DNA from 2 places in the Enterococcus sp. AZ177 genome. Region 2 is predicted to be linked to the other one. Evidence: a T-box and tRNA genes for the amino acid it is inferred to sense, from the RefSeq annotation. Region 2 holds a T-box; the other holds one or more tRNA genes.
What was found. A T-box is a leader RNA that pairs with one kind of tRNA and senses whether it is charged. The one in region 2 lies ahead of pheS (phenylalanine--tRNA ligase subunit alpha), so its partner is inferred to be a tRNA-Phe.
Positions count from the first base shown of each region.

Region 1: it encodes a tRNA-Phe, which carries the amino acid that the T-box ahead of pheS (phenylalanine--tRNA ligase subunit alpha) is inferred to sense. The anticodon was not compared.

Region 1 is NZ_CP172944.1:2,727,138-2,736,745, reverse strand. It holds rRNA gene IGJ34_RS13550 (23S ribosomal RNA) at 1-2,543, shown strand, start outside; rRNA gene rrf (5S ribosomal RNA) at 2,639-2,754, shown strand; tRNA gene IGJ34_RS13540 (tRNA-Val) at 2,769-2,841, shown strand; tRNA gene IGJ34_RS13535 (tRNA-Lys) at 2,848-2,920, shown strand; tRNA gene IGJ34_RS13530 (tRNA-Leu) at 2,933-3,014, shown strand; tRNA gene IGJ34_RS13525 (tRNA-Thr) at 3,050-3,122, shown strand; tRNA gene IGJ34_RS13520 (tRNA-Gly) at 3,131-3,202, shown strand; tRNA gene IGJ34_RS13515 (tRNA-Leu) at 3,218-3,303, shown strand; tRNA gene IGJ34_RS13510 (tRNA-Arg) at 3,401-3,474, shown strand; tRNA gene IGJ34_RS13505 (tRNA-Pro) at 3,484-3,557, shown strand; tRNA gene IGJ34_RS13500 (tRNA-Ala) at 3,570-3,642, shown strand; tRNA gene IGJ34_RS13495 (tRNA-Met) at 3,661-3,734, shown strand; tRNA gene IGJ34_RS13490 (tRNA-Ile) at 3,750-3,823, shown strand; tRNA gene IGJ34_RS13485 (tRNA-Ser) at 3,861-3,950, shown strand; tRNA gene IGJ34_RS13480 (tRNA-Met) at 4,035-4,108, shown strand; tRNA gene IGJ34_RS13475 (tRNA-Asp) at 4,163-4,236, shown strand; tRNA gene IGJ34_RS13470 (tRNA-Gly) at 4,249-4,319, shown strand; tRNA gene IGJ34_RS13465 (tRNA-Ile) at 4,324-4,397, shown strand; tRNA gene IGJ34_RS13460 (tRNA-Ser) at 4,417-4,504, shown strand; tRNA gene IGJ34_RS13455 (tRNA-Glu) at 4,514-4,585, shown strand; tRNA gene IGJ34_RS13450 (tRNA-Ser) at 4,604-4,693, shown strand; tRNA gene IGJ34_RS13445 (tRNA-Met) at 4,778-4,851, shown strand; tRNA gene IGJ34_RS13440 (tRNA-Asp) at 4,906-4,979, shown strand; tRNA gene IGJ34_RS13435 (tRNA-Phe) at 4,993-5,065, shown strand; tRNA gene IGJ34_RS13430 (tRNA-Gly) at 5,083-5,153, shown strand; tRNA gene IGJ34_RS13425 (tRNA-Ile) at 5,165-5,238, shown strand; tRNA gene IGJ34_RS13420 (tRNA-Glu) at 5,250-5,321, shown strand; gene IGJ34_RS13415 (ISL3 family transposase) at 5,425-6,702, opposite strand; gene licT (BglG family transcription antiterminator LicT) at 7,088-7,927, shown strand; gene IGJ34_RS13405 (beta-glucoside-specific PTS transporter subunit IIABC) at 8,073-9,608, shown strand, end outside.
Region 2 is NZ_CP172944.1:1,524,194-1,533,801, reverse strand. It holds gene IGJ34_RS07460 (amino acid ABC transporter permease) at 1-507, shown strand, start outside; gene pheT (phenylalanine--tRNA ligase subunit beta) at 563-2,986, opposite strand; gene pheS (phenylalanine--tRNA ligase subunit alpha) at 2,993-4,039, opposite strand; T-box leader at 4,152-4,361, opposite strand; gene IGJ34_RS07445 (winged helix-turn-helix transcriptional regulator) at 4,404-4,748, opposite strand; gene addA (helicase-exonuclease AddAB subunit AddA) at 4,812-8,609, opposite strand; gene IGJ34_RS07435 (PD-(D/E)XK nuclease family protein) at 8,602-9,608, opposite strand, start outside.

The sequences.
Region 1 (9,608 bases), 1.2 Mb from region 2:
CCCCGTAGACGAAATGTTGGCAACACCTAGGAGTATCCTGAGTACGGCGGAACACGAGAAATTCCGTCGGAATCCGCGGGGACCATCCCGCAAGGCTAAATACTCCCTAATGACCGATAGTGAACCAGTACCGTGAGGGAAAGGTGAAAAGCACCCCGGAAGGGGAGTGAAATAGATCCTGAAACCGTGTGCCTACAACAAGTCAAAGCCCGTTAATGGGTGATGGCGTGCCTTTTGTAGAATGAACCGGCGAGTTACGATTGCATGCGAGGTTAAGGTGAAGAGCCGGAGCCGCAGCGAAAGCGAGTCTGAATAGGGCGAATGAGTATGTAGTCGTAGACCCGAAACCATGTGATCTACCCATGGCCAGGTTGAAGGTGTGGTAAAACGCACTGGAGGACCGAACCCACGTACGTTGAAAAGTGCGGGGATGAGCTGTGGGTAGCGGAGAAATTCCAAACGAACTTGGAGATAGCTGGTTCTCTCCGAAATAGCTTTAGGGCTAGCCTCGGAATTAAGAATGATGGAGGTAGAGCACTGTTTGGACTAGGGGCCCATCTCGGGTTACCGAATTCAGATAAACTCCGAATGCCATTCATTTATATCCGGGAGTCAGACTGCGAGTGATAAGATCCGTAGTCGAAAGGGAAACAGCCCAGACCACCAGCTAAGGTCCCAAAATATATGTTAAGTGGAAAAGGATGTGGGGTTGCACAGACAACTAGGATGTTGGCTCAGAAGCAGCCACCATTTAAAGAGTGCGTAATAGCTCACTAGTCGAGTGACCCTGCGCCGAAAATGTACCGGGGCTAAACATATTACCGAAGCTGTGGATTACACCTCTGGTGTAATGGTAGGAGAGCGTTCTAAGGGCGTTGAAGGTCGATCGTGAGGACGGCTGGAGCGCTTAGAAGTGAGAATGCCGGTATGAGTAGCGAAAGACGGGTGAGAATCCCGTCCACCGTATGACTAAGGTTTCCTGGGGAAGGCTCGTCCGCCCAGGGTTAGTCGGGACCTAAGCCGAGGCCGATAGGCGTAGGCGATGGACAACAGGTTGATATTCCTGTACCAGTTGTTTTTGTTTGAGCAATGGAGGGACGCAGGAGGCTAAGGAATGCATGCGACTGGAAGTGCATGTCCAAGCAGTAAGTCTTGAGTAGAGTCAAATGCTTTACTCTATACGGACAAGCTGTGATGGGGAGGGAAATAATAGTACCGAAGTTCCTGATGTCACACTGTCAAGAAAAGCTTCTAGTGAGAAAACAACTGCCCGTACCGTAAACCGACACAGGTAGTCGAGGAGAGTATCCTAAGGTGAGCGAGCGAACTCTCGTTAAGGAACTCGGCAAAATGACCCCGTAACTTCGGGAGAAGGGGTGCTGACTTCGGTCAGCCGCAGTGAATAGGCCCAAGCGACTGTTTATCAAAAACACAGGTCTCTGCAAAATCGAAAGATGAAGTATAGGGGCTGACGCCTGCCCGGTGCTGGAAGGTTAAGAGGATGGGTTAGCTTCGGCGAAGCTCAGAATTGAAGCCCCAGTAAACGGCGGCCGTAACTATAACGGTCCTAAGGTAGCGAAATTCCTTGTCGGGTAAGTTCCGACCCGCACGAAAGGCGTAACGATTTGGGCACTGTCTCAACGAGAGACTCGGTGAAATTTTAGTACCTGTGAAGATGCAGGTTACCCGCGACAGGACGGAAAGACCCCATGGAGCTTTACTGTAGCTTGATATTGAGTGTTTGTACCACATGTACAGGATAGGTAGGAGCCGATGAACCCGGAACGCTAGTTTCGGTGGAGGCGCTGGTGGGATACTACCCTTGTGTTATGAACCCTCTAACCCGCACCACTTATCGTGGTGGGAGACAGTGTCAGGTGGGCAGTTTGACTGGGGCGGTCGCCTCCTAAAGAGTAACGGAGGCGCCCAAAGGTTCCCTCAGAATGGTTGGAAATCATTCGCAGAGTGTAAAGGCAGAAGGGAGCTTGACTGCGAGACTTACAAGTCGAGCAGGGACGAAAGTCGGGCTTAGTGATCCGGTGGTTCCGCATGGAAGGGCCATCGCTCAACGGATAAAAGCTACCCTGGGGATAACAGGCTTATCTCCCCCAAGAGTCCACATCGACGGGGAGGTTTGGCACCTCGATGTCGGCTCGTCGCATCCTGGGGCTGTAGTCGGTCCCAAGGGTTGGGCTGTTCGCCCATTAAAGCGGCACGCGAGCTGGGTTCAGAACGTCGTGAGACAGTTCGGTCCCTATCCGTCGCGGGCGTTGGAAATTTGAGAGGAGCTGTCCTTAGTACGAGAGGACCGGGATGGACTTACCGCTGGTGTACCAGTTGTTCTGCCAAGGGCATTGCTGGGTAGCTATGTAGGGAAGGGATAAACGCTGAAAGCATCTAAGTGTGAAGCCCACCTCAAGATGAGATTTCCCATTTCTTTAAGAAAGTAAGACCCCTGAGAGATGATCAGGTAGATAGGTTGGAAGTGGAAGTGCAGTGATGTACGGAGCGGACCAATACTAATCGGTCGAGGACTTAACCAAAGAAACGAAATAAAAAAGAGTTTCGGAATGTTTGATTACTACTTCAATCCAGTTTTGAGTGAATAATCACTCAACTAAATAGCAACAACACCCAGTGTGGTGGCGATAGCGAGAAGGATACACCTGTTCCCATGCCGAACACAGAAGTTAAGCTTCTTAGCGCCGATTGTAGTGAAGGGTTTCCCTTTGTGAGAGTAGGACGTCGCCACGCTAAAGTGTTGTCTTGGAGGTTTAGCTCAGCTGGGAGAGCACCTGCCTTACAAGCAGGGGGTCGGCGGTTCGATCCCGTCAACCTCCATTTTTTGAGCCGTTAGCTCAGTTGGTAGAGCATCTGACTTTTAATCAGAGGGTCGCAGGTTCGAGCCCTGCACGGCTCATAGAAATATTTTGCGGGTGTGGCGGAATTGGCAGACGCACTAGATTTAGGATCTAGCGCCTTACGGCGTGGGGGTTCAAGTCCCTTCACCCGCATTTTTAGTCTCGTTTTATAACTAGGCGATTATAACGCCGGCTTAGCTCAGTTGGTAGAGCATCTGATTTGTAATCAGAGGGTCGAGGGTTCAAATCCTTTAGCCGGCATCCAGACTGCGGAAATAGCTCAGTGGTAGAGCACCACCTTGCCAAGGTGGGGGTCGCGGGTTCGAACCCCGTTTTCCGCTTAGCCTTTTCAAAACGCCGGGGTGGCGGAACTGGCAGACGCACAGGACTTAAAATCCTGCGGTGAGTGATCACCGTACCGGTTCGATTCCGGTCCTCGGCATTGCTTTGAAGCACTATGAATGGCAATTCTAAAATTGACAGAATAGATGTGACAAGTACGAAGCAGATGAACACATCTGACTTTGATCCTTGCTTTAGCACCCATAGCTCAACTGGATAGAGTGCTTGACTACGAATCAAGAGGTTAGGGGTTCGACTCCCTTTGGGTGCATTATAGCTACGGGAAGTAGCTCAGCTTGGTAGAGCACTTGGTTTGGGACCAAGGGGTCGCAGGTTCGAATCCTGTCTTCCCGATTTTATTTTTGTGGGGCCTTAGCTCAGATGGGAGAGCGCCTGCTTTGCACGCAGGAGGTCAGCGGTTCGATCCCGCTAGGCTCCATTAGTACTTTATTATTTTCGCGGTGTAGCTCAGCTGGCTAGAGCGTCCGGTTCATACCCGGGAGGTCGGGGGTTCGATCCCCTTCGCCGCGATTTTTTAAGAGCCAAGGACCTTTAGCTCAGTTGGTTAGAGCAGACGGCTCATAACCGTCCGGTCGTAGGTTCGAGTCCTACAAGGTCCATTGTAGTGACGATTTGAATAGTAGTATTTTTTATTTCGGAGGATTACCCAAGTCCGGCTGAAGGGAACGGTCTTGAAAACCGTCAGGCGGGTAAAACCGTGCAAGGGTTCGAATCCCTTATCCTCCTTTGCTAAGAATCACAATGCTTTAGCATTGATGATGAATTAGTACATGTTAACACCTTTCTATAGTCAATAGGGACTATAATTATCGCGGGGTGGAGCAGTCAGGTAGCTCGTCGGGCTCATAACCCGAAGGTCGTAGGTTCAAATCCTGCCCCCGCAATTGCTTTTAAATATAAAAGCATAGTAACATAAAGTGATGCAATACAGTTACATTGGTTTGGTAGTTCAGCTGGTTAGAATGCCTGCCTGTCACGCAGGAGGTCGCGGGTTCGAGTCCCGTCCAGACCGTTTTAAAGTATTGCGGGTGTAGTTTAGTGGTAAAACCACAGCCTTCCAAGCTGTTGTCGCGAGTTCGATTCTCGTCACCCGCTTTATGGGCCTATAGCTCAGCTGGTTAGAGCGCACGCCTGATAAGCGTGAGGTCGATGGTTCGAGTCCATTTAGGCCCATTTTTTAAATTATTTTCTTGGGGAAGTACTCAAGTGGCTGAAGAGGCGCCCCTGCTAAGGGTGTAGGTCGGGAAACCGGCGCGAGGGTTCAAATCCCTCCTTCTCCGTTTCATAGCGGCCCGTTGGTCAAGCGGTTAAGACACCGCCCTTTCACGGCGGTATCACGGGTTCGATTCCCGTACGGGTCATTTTTTAATATTTATTTCGGAGGATTACCCAAGTCCGGCTGAAGGGAACGGTCTTGAAAACCGTCAGGCGGGTAAAACCGTGCAAGGGTTCGAATCCCTTATCCTCCTTTGCTAAGAATCACAATGCTTTAGCATTGATGATGAATTAGTACATGTTAACACCTTTCTATAGTCAATAGGGACTATAATTATCGCGGGGTGGAGCAGTCAGGTAGCTCGTCGGGCTCATAACCCGAAGGTCGTAGGTTCAAATCCTGCCCCCGCAATTGCTTTTAAATATAAAAGCATAGTAACATAAAGTGATGCAATACAGTTACATTGGTTTGGTAGTTCAGCTGGTTAGAATGCCTGCCTGTCACGCAGGAGGTCGCGGGTTCGAGTCCCGTCCAGACCGTTTTATAATTTTTGGCGCAGTAGCTCAGTTGGTAGAGCAACGGATTGAAGCTCCGTGTGTCGGCAGTTCGATTCTGTCTTGCGCCATTTGAAAGAAGAAACATGCGGGTGTAGTTTAGTGGTAAAACCACAGCCTTCCAAGCTGTTGTCGCGAGTTCGATTCTCGTCACCCGCTTTTTTCTTTAAGGGCCTATAGCTCAGCTGGTTAGAGCGCACGCCTGATAAGCGTGAGGTCGATGGTTCGAGTCCATTTAGGCCCATAATTTTAAAAGGCCCGTTGGTCAAGCGGTTAAGACACCGCCCTTTCACGGCGGTATCACGGGTTCGATTCCCGTACGGGTCATGTCTATTGAAGCATTTTGGTTCTACGTCAAATTGTGTTGGTGAACAAAAAACTGAATAGAAATCAAAGTCTGGTAAGGATAGAACATTCTTATCAGGCTTTTTTATTGTTGTGAAAAAATAAGACCTTGAATAATATAAATACGTGAACGAAAATGATAAAAGTTTCGATAGCCATAGGCTACCCGTTTGATTACCTTAAGTTTATTGTTTAAGCCTTCAGTAATACCATTAGAATAAGGGAAGCGAAACGAATTCTTAATGCCTTCTTTATATTTGTTAAAGAAGAGTAATTTCTTTTTGAACCAGTGTGGTAGCTGATTATCTAGCTGTTGAAGATACTCAAAAAAGAGCGTATGTTCTCGATGAGAAAAAGCATATTTTAAATATTGAACCGTATCATAGCCTGTTCGTAGGACATCATCATAGTGCAACAGTTCATCGACAATATCTTGTTGACTTAATGGCCGTTTAAATAAGGGCTGATAAGCTCGACAGTTTATATCTAATTTATCGGAATCTTTCAATAGTAGCTTCCAATAGCGTTTTAAGCGACGGTATTGTTTTGGTTCAGAACTTTTCAAACGGTTCATCGTTTGAATTCGCAGTTGGTTCAACGTACGATTCATTTGTTGGACGATATGAAAGCGATCCGTCACTAATTGAGCATTCGGAAAAACCGTTCGAAGAAGTTGATGGTAACTAGCGTTCATATCGGTTACGAGATACGCTACATGTAGCCGAGCTTCACGTGTAAAGCGCATGAAATGAGCGGTCAATTTGTATAGTCGTCTATCTTCCAGCACTTCTAACAACTGATTCCGTTCTCCATCCACACAAATAAAGCTCATACTTCCTTGGCAAGATTTCATGGATTTAAATTCATCGATACATAGAATTTTAGGGAGGAAGTTCCAGTTTGTTCGATAATTTTTTGATAGTCTCTCCATCATTCTAAGGACTGTTATGTCTGAAACAAAGTGTTTTTGAGCAATCATTTTTCTTGAAACATTCTTTTTCAAGTCAAGCATAATTTGGTATTGAAGCTGTTTAGATAAGTGATGATGTTCTTCAATCAGCTCTGTATGAGCGTGGAAAGTAGCACCACATTCATGACAAAGAAAACGTGTCCGTTTTAGTTCTAATAGAGTGAAGCGCTCATTAAAAACAGGCAATTGAGCTGTTGTTGTATGACTGCCATTTTTGATGATTTGTCCATGATTGAGGCGCCCACATTTCTCGCAATGAGTAGGTGAATAGGTCAGCTTGGCTTTAATCACTTGAGCTTGCACTCCTTTTACTGGTCTTTGTTCCAACCAATTTTCTTCAAACCGGAGGTTTTTGTCTGTAAGTCCGAGCAATAATCTGGTATTCTTATCCATAGGGAACAACCTTTCTGATGATTTGTGGTTTTTGTCGATTTCATTTTATCAGTTAGTTGTTCCTTTTTTGTATTTAAATGCTCAAAAAAGTGCTGGTAGAAAATCTTTTTTGATTTCCACCAACACAATATATTATAGAGCCAGCATTTTGCTATGTGCATAATGTTTTTTTTTATTTATAAAATATTTTTATGAAAACGTTGACATTGTTATTACTATAAGGTATTCTATGTTTGTACACAACAAGTGAATATCTGGATAGTGATTGTTTAAATACAAGCTAAACCTAATTTTTCTAAATAAGAAGAGTCTCTTCTTATTTAGAAAGGTTGGGTTTTTCTTTTTATACAATCAAAGGAGTTGGCGTTATGAAAGGAGCGAAAAAATGATTATTCAAAAAATTTTGAATAATAATGTTGTGATTACGTTGGATGTGAATGAACAAGAACAAATTGTGATGGGACGTGGTATTGCATTTAAAAGAAAAATAGGAGACTTTATTGCAGAAGAACAGGTAGATCAAGTATTTCGTTTAGCAAATCAGGATACATCGTTAAAATTTCAAGAGTTACTGGGAGAGTTGCCATTGGAAGTGATGCAGCTATCTGATGACATTATTAAATATGCAAAAACAAAACTTGGTCGGAAGTTAAATGACACGATTTTTATTTCTTTAACAGATCATCTTCATACAGCCTTGGAACGGATGCGACTAGGAATTGAAGTGAAAAATTTTTTATTATGGGACATCAAGCGTTTCTTTTCAGATGAATATTTTATTGGAAGTAAAGCTGTTGAAATGGTTAAAGAAAAATTCGATGTGCAGCTACCAGAAGATGAAGCTGGGTTCATTGCGCTACATCTTGTTAATGCTGAAATGGATGAAGAAGTTGGCAATGTTTACGAATTAACAAAAATTATGCAGGAGATCACGAATATCGTTAAATATCATTTTAAAATTACTTTCAATGAAGATTCCGTTTATTTTTATCGTTTTAGTACTCATTTAAAATTTTTTGCTTATCGTTTATTAAATCATAAAGAATTTCGTGATGAAGATGATGGAGAATTATATGAAGTAATCAAAAAAAAGTATCGTAATGCATATAATTGTGTGAATAAAATTGCTGATTTTTTAACTGAACGTTATTCTTATACTGTTTCAAAGGAAGAAAAGATGTATTTGATCATTCACATTGCACGTGTAATACAAACCAATAGTTAGCGAGATTATTAAATATTGATAGATCAGTAATAGGATGAAAGGTGGATAGAAGTAGCGGTTCGGCAAGACCCTTGGATAGTGACATTAAGTTGGCTAAACCTTCAAAAGTAATGTAGTAAAAAACTAAACTTTGGAGGAATAAAAAATGGGAAAATATCATGATTTAGCAGAGAAAATTGTTAACAATGTAGGTGGAAAGGAAAACATCAATAGCTTGACACATTGTATTACACGCTTACGTTTTAAATTGAAAGACGAATCAAAAGCAAATGACGAAGTGTTAAAAAACATGGACGGTGTCGTTACTGTAATGAAAAGCGGTGGACAATATCAAGTAGTAATTGGGAACCATGTCCCAGCTGTGTATGAGGATGTTGTAAGTATTGCTGGAATTTCAGCAGATGCAGAACAAGAATCATCTGGTGGTAATTTATTCAATCGTTTAATTGATATTTTAAGTGGCTGTTTTCAACCATTTCTGGGCGCATTAGCTGCTGCTGGTATGGTAAAAGGACTAAATGCTTTACTTGTTTTCTTGAAACTATATTCAGCTACATCTGGAACGTATACGATGTTAAATGGTATTGGTGATGCAATTTTCTATTTCATGCCAGTGATCCTAGGGTATACCGCAGCTAGAAAATTCAATTTAAATCCAATGGTGGGAATTGTTATTGGAGCAGCTCTTTGTTATCCAACGGTTCAAGGAAGCGCATTACAAGCAGCCTTTGAAACAACCGCAGGTTCAGGTGCAGCAGCACCCTATAGTTTGTTAGGGTTACCTGCTTATGACACGTTTTTAGGTATTCCGTGGGTAGGTGCTGGTTACACAAGTAGTGTTGTACCGATTATTTTTATTGTTGCATTTGCAGCTCAAATTCAAAAACTCTTCAAGAAAATTATTCCTGAAGTGGTTCAAACGTTCTTGGTGCCATTCTTTGTATTATTAATTGCATTACCGATTGGTTTTTTAGTGATTGGACCAATCATCAGTATGTTAACAGATTTACTAAGTGCAGGTTTCCAAGCTTTGATGGGCTTCTCTCCAGCATTGTACGGTGTGATTCTAGGTTTCTTCTGGCAAGTACTGGTTATTTTTGGTTTACATTGGAGTGTTGTACCACTTGCAATCATGCAAATTACCCAAGAAGGGGCGAGCCAGGTACTAGTAGGTTCTTTTGCGGCAAGTTTTGCTCAAACAGCAGTTGTTATGGCAATGTTCTTCAAATTAAAAGATGCAAAAATGAAAGCTCTTTGTCCACCAGCAATTATTTCGGGAATCTTTGGTGTAACAGAGCCAGCCATTTATGGTATTACTTTACCTAAAAAAACGCCATTCATTTTTTCAATGATTGGTGCAGCAGTTGGTGGATTATACTTGATGATTAACAGTGTTACTTCTTATACAATGGGTGGATTAGGAATTTTCGGTGTTTTAAACTTTATTAATGGCGATAACGCAAGCGGAATGATTCATTCTTTTGTAGCTATTTTAATTGCTATGGTTATTGGTTTTTCATTAACCTTCTTCTTTTGGAAAGATGATGCTGTAGTAGAAGAAATTACAGAGAACAAAAAAGTACAAAAAGCAATCAAAGAAGCAGTTTTAAGTCCAGTTAAAGGACGTGTTTTACCCTTAAGCAAAGCAAGCGATCAAGCATTTGCGCAAGGAGCTTTAGGA
Region 2 (9,608 bases):
AAAAGTGGATTTCTAAAATTTTTAGCTAGTTTATATATCGAAATTGTCCGGAATATTCCTAATTTATTATGGATATATGTCATTTTCTTGATTTTTAAAATCAAATCTACTCCAGCTGGTATTGTCAGTTTCACTGTTTTCACTACTGCTGCATTAGCTGAAATTATCCGTGGTGGGTTGAACGGTGTAGATAAAGGACAAAAAGAAGCTGCCCGTTCACAAGGGTTTAGTAATATTCAAATTCTGTTGCATATCGTCTTACCTCAAGCGATTCGAAATGTATTGCCAGCTATCGTTTCTCAATTTGTGACCGTGATCAAAGATACTAGTTTCTTGTACTCGGTCATTGCATTACAAGAACTATTTGGTAAATCTTATATTTTAATGGGACGTTACGCGCAAACTGAACAAGTCTTTGCTATTTATGGTCTTGTGGCTTTAATGTATTTCGTCATCAACTTTTCAATTTCCCAATTTTCAAGATGGCTTTCGAGAAATTGGGCATAAAAATAAAAAGCGTATCGCAAAACTATTGATAGATTTGCGATACACTTTTATTTTTTTATCGAATCGTTACATCAAATTCCTCTACTAATGCTTTTTCCACTTTTTCCATTGAAAAAGTGATTTCTTCATCTACTAACGTTGCTTCTGCATTTACAAACGTTAAGCTATACGCCATTGATTTTTTTCCTTCAGCGATATTCTCTCCTTGGTAAACATCAAATAAATGAACAGATTGCAGGAATTTACCAGCATGTTTTGAAATGATGGCAACTAAGTCTTGGTTTGTAACAGTTTCATCCACTAATAACGCAATGTCTCTTGAAATTGCTGGGAATTTGGAAATTTGCTGATAAACTAACGCATCGTTTTCTTCTTCTATAAGTGCTTGAAGATTTAATTCAGCTGCATATGTTTCAGGAATCTCATATTCTTTCGCGACTGTTGGATGAACTTGTCCGATAAAACCGATCACTTTATCATTTAATTTTACTAAAGCACTTCTACCTGGATGTAAGTCTTGATTACCTTTTGTTGCTTCGTAAACGATCTTGTCAGAAATTCCTACAGAATCGAATAACACTTCAAGCATTCCCTTAATTGTATAAAAATCAACGGGCACTTCTTTTGTTTGCCAATCTTTCACTGCACTACTTCCTGATAATACGATCCCTAAATGATTTTCTTCATATGGTAATTCCTTTTTAGGGTCATTATCCTGATAGAACACTCGCCCAACGTCATAAAGAGCAACATTGTTGTTTTTACGTGCAACATTATAGGCTACATCGTCTAATAAACCTGAAATCAAATTCATTCTTAAAACAGACCGCTCTTCACTCATTGGCCATTGTAAACTTGTTGTTATACTTTCTCTCATCATAAATTGACGAGATTTTTCCTCGGTTGTTAAAGCATAACTGATGGCTTCACTGGCCCCACAGCCTTCTAACAAACTTTTGATTTTACGAATTGCTAGTTGACCGCTCGTTAAACTGCCAGCTACTGTTTCTCCTTTTGGTAACGTCGATGGCAAATTATCATAGCCATAAATACGTGCAACTTCTTCGATCAAGTCTGCTTCAATTGAAATATCCCAACGTCTTGGTGGAATTGTCACAATGTATTTATCTTGATCACGTTCGTACGAAAATCCTAACGCATCAAAAATTTCACTAACGGTTGCTTGATCCATTTCAGTACCTAGATATTCATTGATTCGTGAAATCGTGACACTTACTACTACATCTTCAAGAGTTAATTCAGAGCCAATCACTTTTCCAGAAACGACCGTCCCGCCCGCTAATTTAGCAATCATCGCTGCCGCTACATCACCAGCTTCGCCAATCGTTGCATGATTGATTCCTTTTTCAAATCTACTTGAAGATTCACTACGTAAATTAAACTCTTTTGATGTTTTACGGATAGATAGAGAATCAAATAACGCTGATTCTAAGGCAACAGTAGTTGTTCCATCAGTGATTTCTGAATTCGCACCACCCATTACACCAGCTAAAGCCACTGGAACTTTTCCGTTTGTAATGACGATATTTTCCTCAGATATTTTTCTTGTTTCACCATCCAAAGTAACAATTTCTTCGTTCAATTTGCCACGTCTTACTAAAATCGTTTGACTCTCTAACTTATCATAATCAAACGCATGTAACGGCTGACCAAATAGTAAAAGAATGTAGTTTGTTACATCCACTACGTTATTGATTGGACGAATGCCTTCATTCATCAAGCGCGTTTGCAACCACAATGGACTTTCAGCAATTTTTACATCTTTAATGATTCTGATCTGATACGCTGGTACATTTTTTTTATCTTCCACTTCAACAGAAAGATAGTTTTCTGCTGTTTCGCTAGTATCTTCATCTACATAATCATCATTGAATTTAGGTGTTTGGCGGTAAATAGCCCCTACTTCGTATGCAACGCCACGCATACTTAAAGCATCAGCACGGTTAGGTGTAATGGATAATTCGATAATCTGATCATCCATATCTAAATAAGAAAAGACATCCTCCCCGTTAACTGCATCTTCTGGCATATAATAAATTCCATCAGAATATGCTTTAGGAATCACATTATCAGAATAGCCTAATTCTTGTAATGAACAAATCATGCCATTTGATACTTCACCGCGCATTTTACCTTTTTTGATTTTTTGGTTCCCAGTGATACGAGAACCTGGTAAAGCTACGATCACTTTAATGCCCGTTTTGACATTTGGTGCACCACAAACGATTTGCGACAATTCTTCTTCACCGATGTCAACTTGACAGATCGATAAATGATCTGAATTTGGATGAGGTACACATTCTTTGACTTCACCCACGACAATTTTTTTCAAACCTTCTTCTGGTACTTCAACGCCTTCGACTTCGATTCCAGTCAAAGACATTTGATCAGATAATTCTTTTGCAGAAATTTTTGAAAGATCTAAATACTCACTTAACCATTTATAAGAAACTAACATCGTCGACTACTCCTTTACCTTGAACTGATTTAAGAAACGTAAATCATTTTGATAGAAATTACGAATATCATTAACACCGTAACGCAACATTGCTACACGATCTGGACCTATGCCAAAAGCAAAACCGGTATATTCATTTGGATCGATTCCTGACATTGATAAGACATCTGGATGAACCATCCCTGCACCTAAAATTTCGATCCAACCTGTTTGTTTGCAGACATTACAGCCAGCACCACCGCACTTAAAGCAACTAACATCAACTTCCACTGAAGGTTCAGTAAATGGGAAATAACTTGGACGTAGACGGATTTTACGATCTTCCCCAAACATTTTTTTCATAACAACTTCCAGTGTTCCTTTGAGGTCGCCCATTGTAATATTTTTATCGATAACTAAGCCTTCGATTTGATGGAATTGGTGACTATGTGTCGCATCATCAGTGTCTCTGCGGAATACTTTCCCTGGAGAAATCATACGCAATGCGCCTTTTGAAAAATCATGTTTTTCCATAGTTCTAGCTTGTACAGGTGATGTATGTGTACGAATCAAAATTTCGTCAGAAATATAAAATGTATCTTGCATGTCACGGGCTGGGTGATCTTTAGGTAAGTTCATACGCTCAAAATTGTAATGATCTGACTCAACTTCATATCCTTCTACAACTTGATACCCCATGCCAACGAAAATATCTTCGATTTCTTCCATTACTTGAGATAGCACATGACGAGTACCATGAGCCATTTGTTTACCAGGTAACGTTACATCGATTTTTTCTTGGTCTAAAGCTGCATTTAATGCCTCAGTCTCTAAAATTTCTTTCCGTGTTTCTAAAGCTTCAGTCAATAGATCACGAATTTCATTCGCAAAACTTCCAACTACTGGACGTTCTTCCGCTGATAGATCTTTCATCCCTCTCAACACTTCGGTGATGGGGCCTTTTTTCCCTAATGTTTCTACTCTGATTTGGTTTAGCGCTTTAAGATCAGTAACATGTTGGATATTATTCAATGTTTCATCTCGTAAAGCTTCTAATTGAGCTTTTAATGTCATGTCTCTATTCCTTTCTATTGTTTGATAATTGAACTGAGTTCCAGGCTGTAGACATTATGTACACATGCCTCTAAAGCATGAATCAAATAAAAAACGATAGCCCGCTCCTCTTAAAAGGAACGAGCTATCGTGTTACCATCCTACTTCATGACAAAAAATCATGCACTCAATTCTTATAACGGCTTTCACCGGTTTGTTCTCTTTGGAACAAACAAACTCCGGAAGTGAACTTCATTTTCCGATTACGCAACCTGTTTCCAGTCTATGACAGGTTTTCCCTTTCCGTATCTACAAAACTACTCTTTTCCATCACTGTTTTTTTGTTATTCAATTGATTACAGTTTACAAGAAATTAAGTCTAAGGTCAACAGCATTCTTCTGAAGTAACCCATTTTTCTGCCCAACTCTGAATTTGTTCCATTGCTTGTTGTAAGTCCTTGCCTTTATTCGTGAGAAAATACTCTAGACGGCTACTCTCATCACAGCGAACTGCTTTTGAGATAATTCCTTCGCCTTCCAATTCTTTTAAGCGCTCCACCAAAACCCGATCGCTTAGTTCAGGGATTTTTTGTCTTAACTCACCAAATCGTTGAGGACCGTTCTCCAACAAGACATCAATGATCAAACCGTTCCATTTTTTCCCTAAAATCGCAAATGCTTTCTCGAATTTAGGACATAATGAAAACTCGGTTGTTTTTACTTGCTCCATCTTCCTCACCTCGTGAACTGAGTATAGCATACAACTTACAATTTGTAAGTAGGTTTGCTTTCATTAATTCATTTTTTCAACAATCTCTTCTTTGTCCATATCAATAATAATTCTGGCAGACAATAATACGAGCAACACCTGCTTGACATCCTTATTAGTTGCTTGAGCTAATGCTTTTCGATATAAATTCAATTGGCCTCTATATCGCAAGATAATTTTTTTGATTTCTGCACTATTGTCAATGTCTTGAACAAAATCAGTTTTATAATCATAAAGAATACAGTTGTCCTCTTGTTCAAGATAGCCATCGATCATTCCATGAATCAATAAATCATCTTGGGTCTCCTTCGGATAATCTTTGATGAGTTCTTCCGCTTTCAACAACATTGAAAATGGTTGTTCACGAACAACTTTGTCCGGATTTTCTAATAATTGTTGACCTAAACTCGTTTGGTAGAATGAAAGAATTTCATCACTACTGATTTGTTTTGCCACATTATCTTGAATGATATTCGTTTCAACTAATTCATTGATCAATTGAACAATACTGTCTTTCGTCGGTTCTTCATTTAAATCCAAAAGCTGCAATAAATAGTGTGTTGCAGTACCAATTTCTGCTGCAGATGGTTTTCTAATCGTTTCAATAAATCTAGGTTTACCTAACTCGCCTTCACTCATTCGATGAACAATCATAGGTGTTGGCTGCATTGTATTTTTTTCGTCTACTTCAATTTTAGCGATTTCTTTATTATCTGGGTCCTCGAATACTCGTTTAATTTCAGATACTGATTGGTAATTCGTCGTTTTGGTTGACAATTGATATGGATAGTCATAATTTAATCGGCGAAGACCTTTTTCTATAATGTTTGAATCACTTTTTTCAATACATTCTCGTTTTTCAGAACTTGTCTCAACAAATTGGAGTGTGGCAAACTGTTCTTGGATGTCTTTTTCAGTCATAAACCCAATAGTAAAACCAGCAGAATGGTTGGTGATTCCAGGAATTTTCTCCACAACGAACTCCGTTTGAAATTCAGCCATTTTTTGATGGCGAATCAAACTCATCCCGACCCAGTTCATCAAGCTACTTTTTCCCTGTAAACGATTTTCACTAGGCAAGACTTTCGTCTGAACATCTCCCACTTTTAACCATTCTTTAAAAGCCGCTTCTTTGTTATTATATGATCCTACTAAATAAAGTTTTTGCTCTGCTCTGGTCAAAGCTACATATAATTTTCGCATTTCTTCTGATAGTAATTTTTTTAGTTTTGCCTGTTTGATTGCTAGAAATGGTAAAGTTTCATAAAGCATTCGATCTGTTTGGTCAAGATAACGTATTCCCACACCTAAACGATCATCGAAAATATAGCGTTCATTCAAGTCTCCAAGATTAAACTCTTTAGTCATATCTAGAATAAATACTACTGGAAATTCCAACCCTTTACTCGCGTGAATGGTCATCACTCGAACTGCATTTTCTTCGCTCAAAATCACAGGTTCAGCTAAGTCTTTATCTTTTTCCTGCATTTTTTCAATAAAACGAACAAATTGAAACAATCCTCGGAAGCTTGTTTGTTCATAACTGGCTGCTCGATCAACTAACGCGAATAAATTTGCCTGTCTTTGTTTACCAGCCGGCATGCCACCAACATAATCCAAATACGCAGTATCTTGATAAATTTGCCAAATCAATGTTGACAATTGGTTCCGTCTAGCAATTTCTCGCCATTGTTCTAACCAGTCAGCAAATTTCGTTGTTTTTCCTTTTAATATCTGTTGCTCTTTTTCAACAGCTTCGTTTTGATTAAATGTCAAAAACGCTTCGTAATACGAACTTTTTTTAGCTGCCAAACGGATCATCACTAACTCGTTTTCTTTCAACCCAACAATGGGCGAACGTAAAACGGCTGCTAGCGGTATATCTTGATACGGATTATCAATAATTTGCAAGAGTGCGACCATCGTCTGAACTTCTGTCGCTTGGAAATAATTTTGCGCATCATTCACTTGAATAGGGATTCCAGCTAGTTTGAATATTTCTAAAATCGTTAAATTGTTTTTCTTCGTTGGTGTCAACAACACTATATCTTTATAGGTCAGTGGTCGATTTTCTTTAGTCGATTTATCATAGATCAAAAATTTCTTGTCGATCAACTCTCTGATTTTCAGCGCTGTCATATGCAGTTCGCCTTCAGTTTTGTCTTCTAAAATCAATTGAGTATCATCTAGTTTAAATGTGTCTTCCAACTGCTCCGATTTCTTTTCATAAATCAATAGTTCTGTATCATAATTTTCAGCTTCAGCAAATTGGTCAAAACCATGTACAAGTTTTGCTGCCTCATCGTATGCAATTTGACCCACCCGTTCATCCATCAACTGTTCAAACACTAAGTTGGTAAAATCTAAAACATTTTTCCTAGAACGGAAATTCTCAGCTAAAACAATCCGTTTTCCATCCTTATTTTGCCCATATTGATTATATTTTTCAATAAATAGTGTTGGATCAGCTAAACGGAAAGAGTAAATTGATTGCTTCACATCACCAACCATAAACAGGTTGCCTTCCTCAGCAGTTGGTCGCCTTAACCAATAAAGAATCGTTTCTTGTAATCGATTGATATCTTGGTATTCATCGACTAATACTTCATCGAATTTCTCTCGATAATACTTAGATGCTTCCGTCGCAAGCCATGTGCCTGCTTCTTTTTTTGCTAAGATTGCCAATGTAAAATGTTCTAAATCATTGAAATCAACGAGACCTTTTCTTAATTTCTGTTTGCTGTATGTCTCTATAAATGCTTTTCCTACTTTAGCCATTTCTTGCACAAGCGGCTGTGATTGTTCTAAAATTTCCTTCATTTGTTCTGGAGACAACGTAAAGAGATTACTTAAAATGTCGTTGATAGCTTTTTTATTTTGCTCACGCAAGTTTTTCGCCTGGGCTGCTATTTCTTTCAACTCTTCATCACGCACTGTAGGATAACGGTCAAAGGTAATTGTTTTTGAAATGTCAAATCCTGACTCTAGATCATTATCTGCTAATTGACTAGTAAAGGTTTCAACGAACTCTTTTTCATTTCTAGCGAGAATAGCGATTTTTTCTAACTTTTCTTCGCCTTCCGACATACGAATCATCTCTTCATAACGATCCACACAACGCAATAGACTTTCCATAACTTGCGGTTTTAAATACTTTTGGAATAACGCTGAATCACCTAAACTTCCAACAACTTGATAACTATCTGCTAGATGAATCAGCCATTCGTCTGGATCTGGATTAGCACGTGCAAACTCGTATAGTGAAAAGATCAATTTCGTTAAACCATCATCACTACGATCATTAGAAAAATTACTCGTCAGCTGATAAAAAGTTTCTTCGTTTTCAGCATAGAATTTTTCTCTAAGTTCATCCCACACATCCTCTTTTAACAGTAACATTTCGGTCTCATCCGTCAACAATCGAAAGACAGGATCCATTTCGATCAAATAGTAAAAGCGTCGAATCACAGTTAAACAAAAAGCATGTAATGTACTGATATTCGCAGTCGGAAGTAAGGTCAATTGTCTCATAAAATGTTGTTTTCTATCTTGCTCACTTTCGTTTGTTATTGCCTTTTGTAAAGCGACTTGAATTCGCTCTTTCATTTCTTTTGCTGCCGCTTCCGTATACGTTACAATCAACATTCGATCAATATCAACGCCACTTTTGAGTTTTTCGATTACTCTACGAACAAGGACCGTTGTTTTTCCAGAACCAGCAGAAGCAGAGACTAAAATATTTTCATCTCCATCAAAAACAGCTTGCCATTGGTTATCGGTAAATTGTTCATTTTCTGGACGTAATGGAATAACTTTACTCATCACTCGTTTCTCCTTCCTGCTCGTTTTCAATCAACCGATCCATCACTTCTTTTTTAGATAAGGTTTCAATTCGATTATAATTGTTTTCCTTCAACATAACATCAAAATTACACACACTTCTAAATGGGCAAAAACGACATGCGATGCGTTCTTTTCCTTGATAGGCTGGATTTAAATCGATTTCACCACTCGTCACCTTGTTACCAGCCTCAATAAATTTACTACGGTTGTGAGTCAATAATACTTCCAATTCAGGTTCTGTTACAAATTTATCTTCTTGACGACGCCCAGGTTTGATCAATTCCTTGGCTGATTCCTCAATTGGGAAAATCAATGAACTTTGTTTGGCTTGCAAACTTCTATCTAGATTCTCAAGCAAGACTGGGTCATTCAATAACAAGCCATCAAATTGGAATTTCTTTAACAGCTGCTGCTCTTTTTTATCTTCGGTTTCATATGGAAGAATGGGATTGTGAACATGCAGATAGAATGATCCGGCTGCTTTAGCTGATTGACCAACCAAACTCACAGCATCCATCAAAGCAACATCTAAGTAGGTTAGCATCTGCATCGCTAAGCCATAATAAGCTTCTGTAATATTAAATTTCTTATGACTAGATTTATAATCAACGACTCCTAAGTATAGAGAATCTGGTGTCACTAACTGATCTAAACGATCGATTTTCCCCCGAACACTGATATTACCGCCATTTTTCAATGGTAATTCTAGGCCTCTAATTCCTTTTTGGCTTGCAATTTGTCCAAATAGAACTTCCGTTTGAATCGTCGTCATCCCACTACGTTCACTTTGACGTTTTAATGCCCAACTCACTTTTTTGATTGTTTGGCCAAGTTGATAACGGATATAATTCATTCGACTAGATGTATCAAGAATCGAAAATTTAATCTCACCAAATACAGTATTCAAGATTTGTTCTGTAAACTCATTCACTTCTCTATCTGTCAGCTCAGATAATTGCTTGTTCTGCATAATCAATA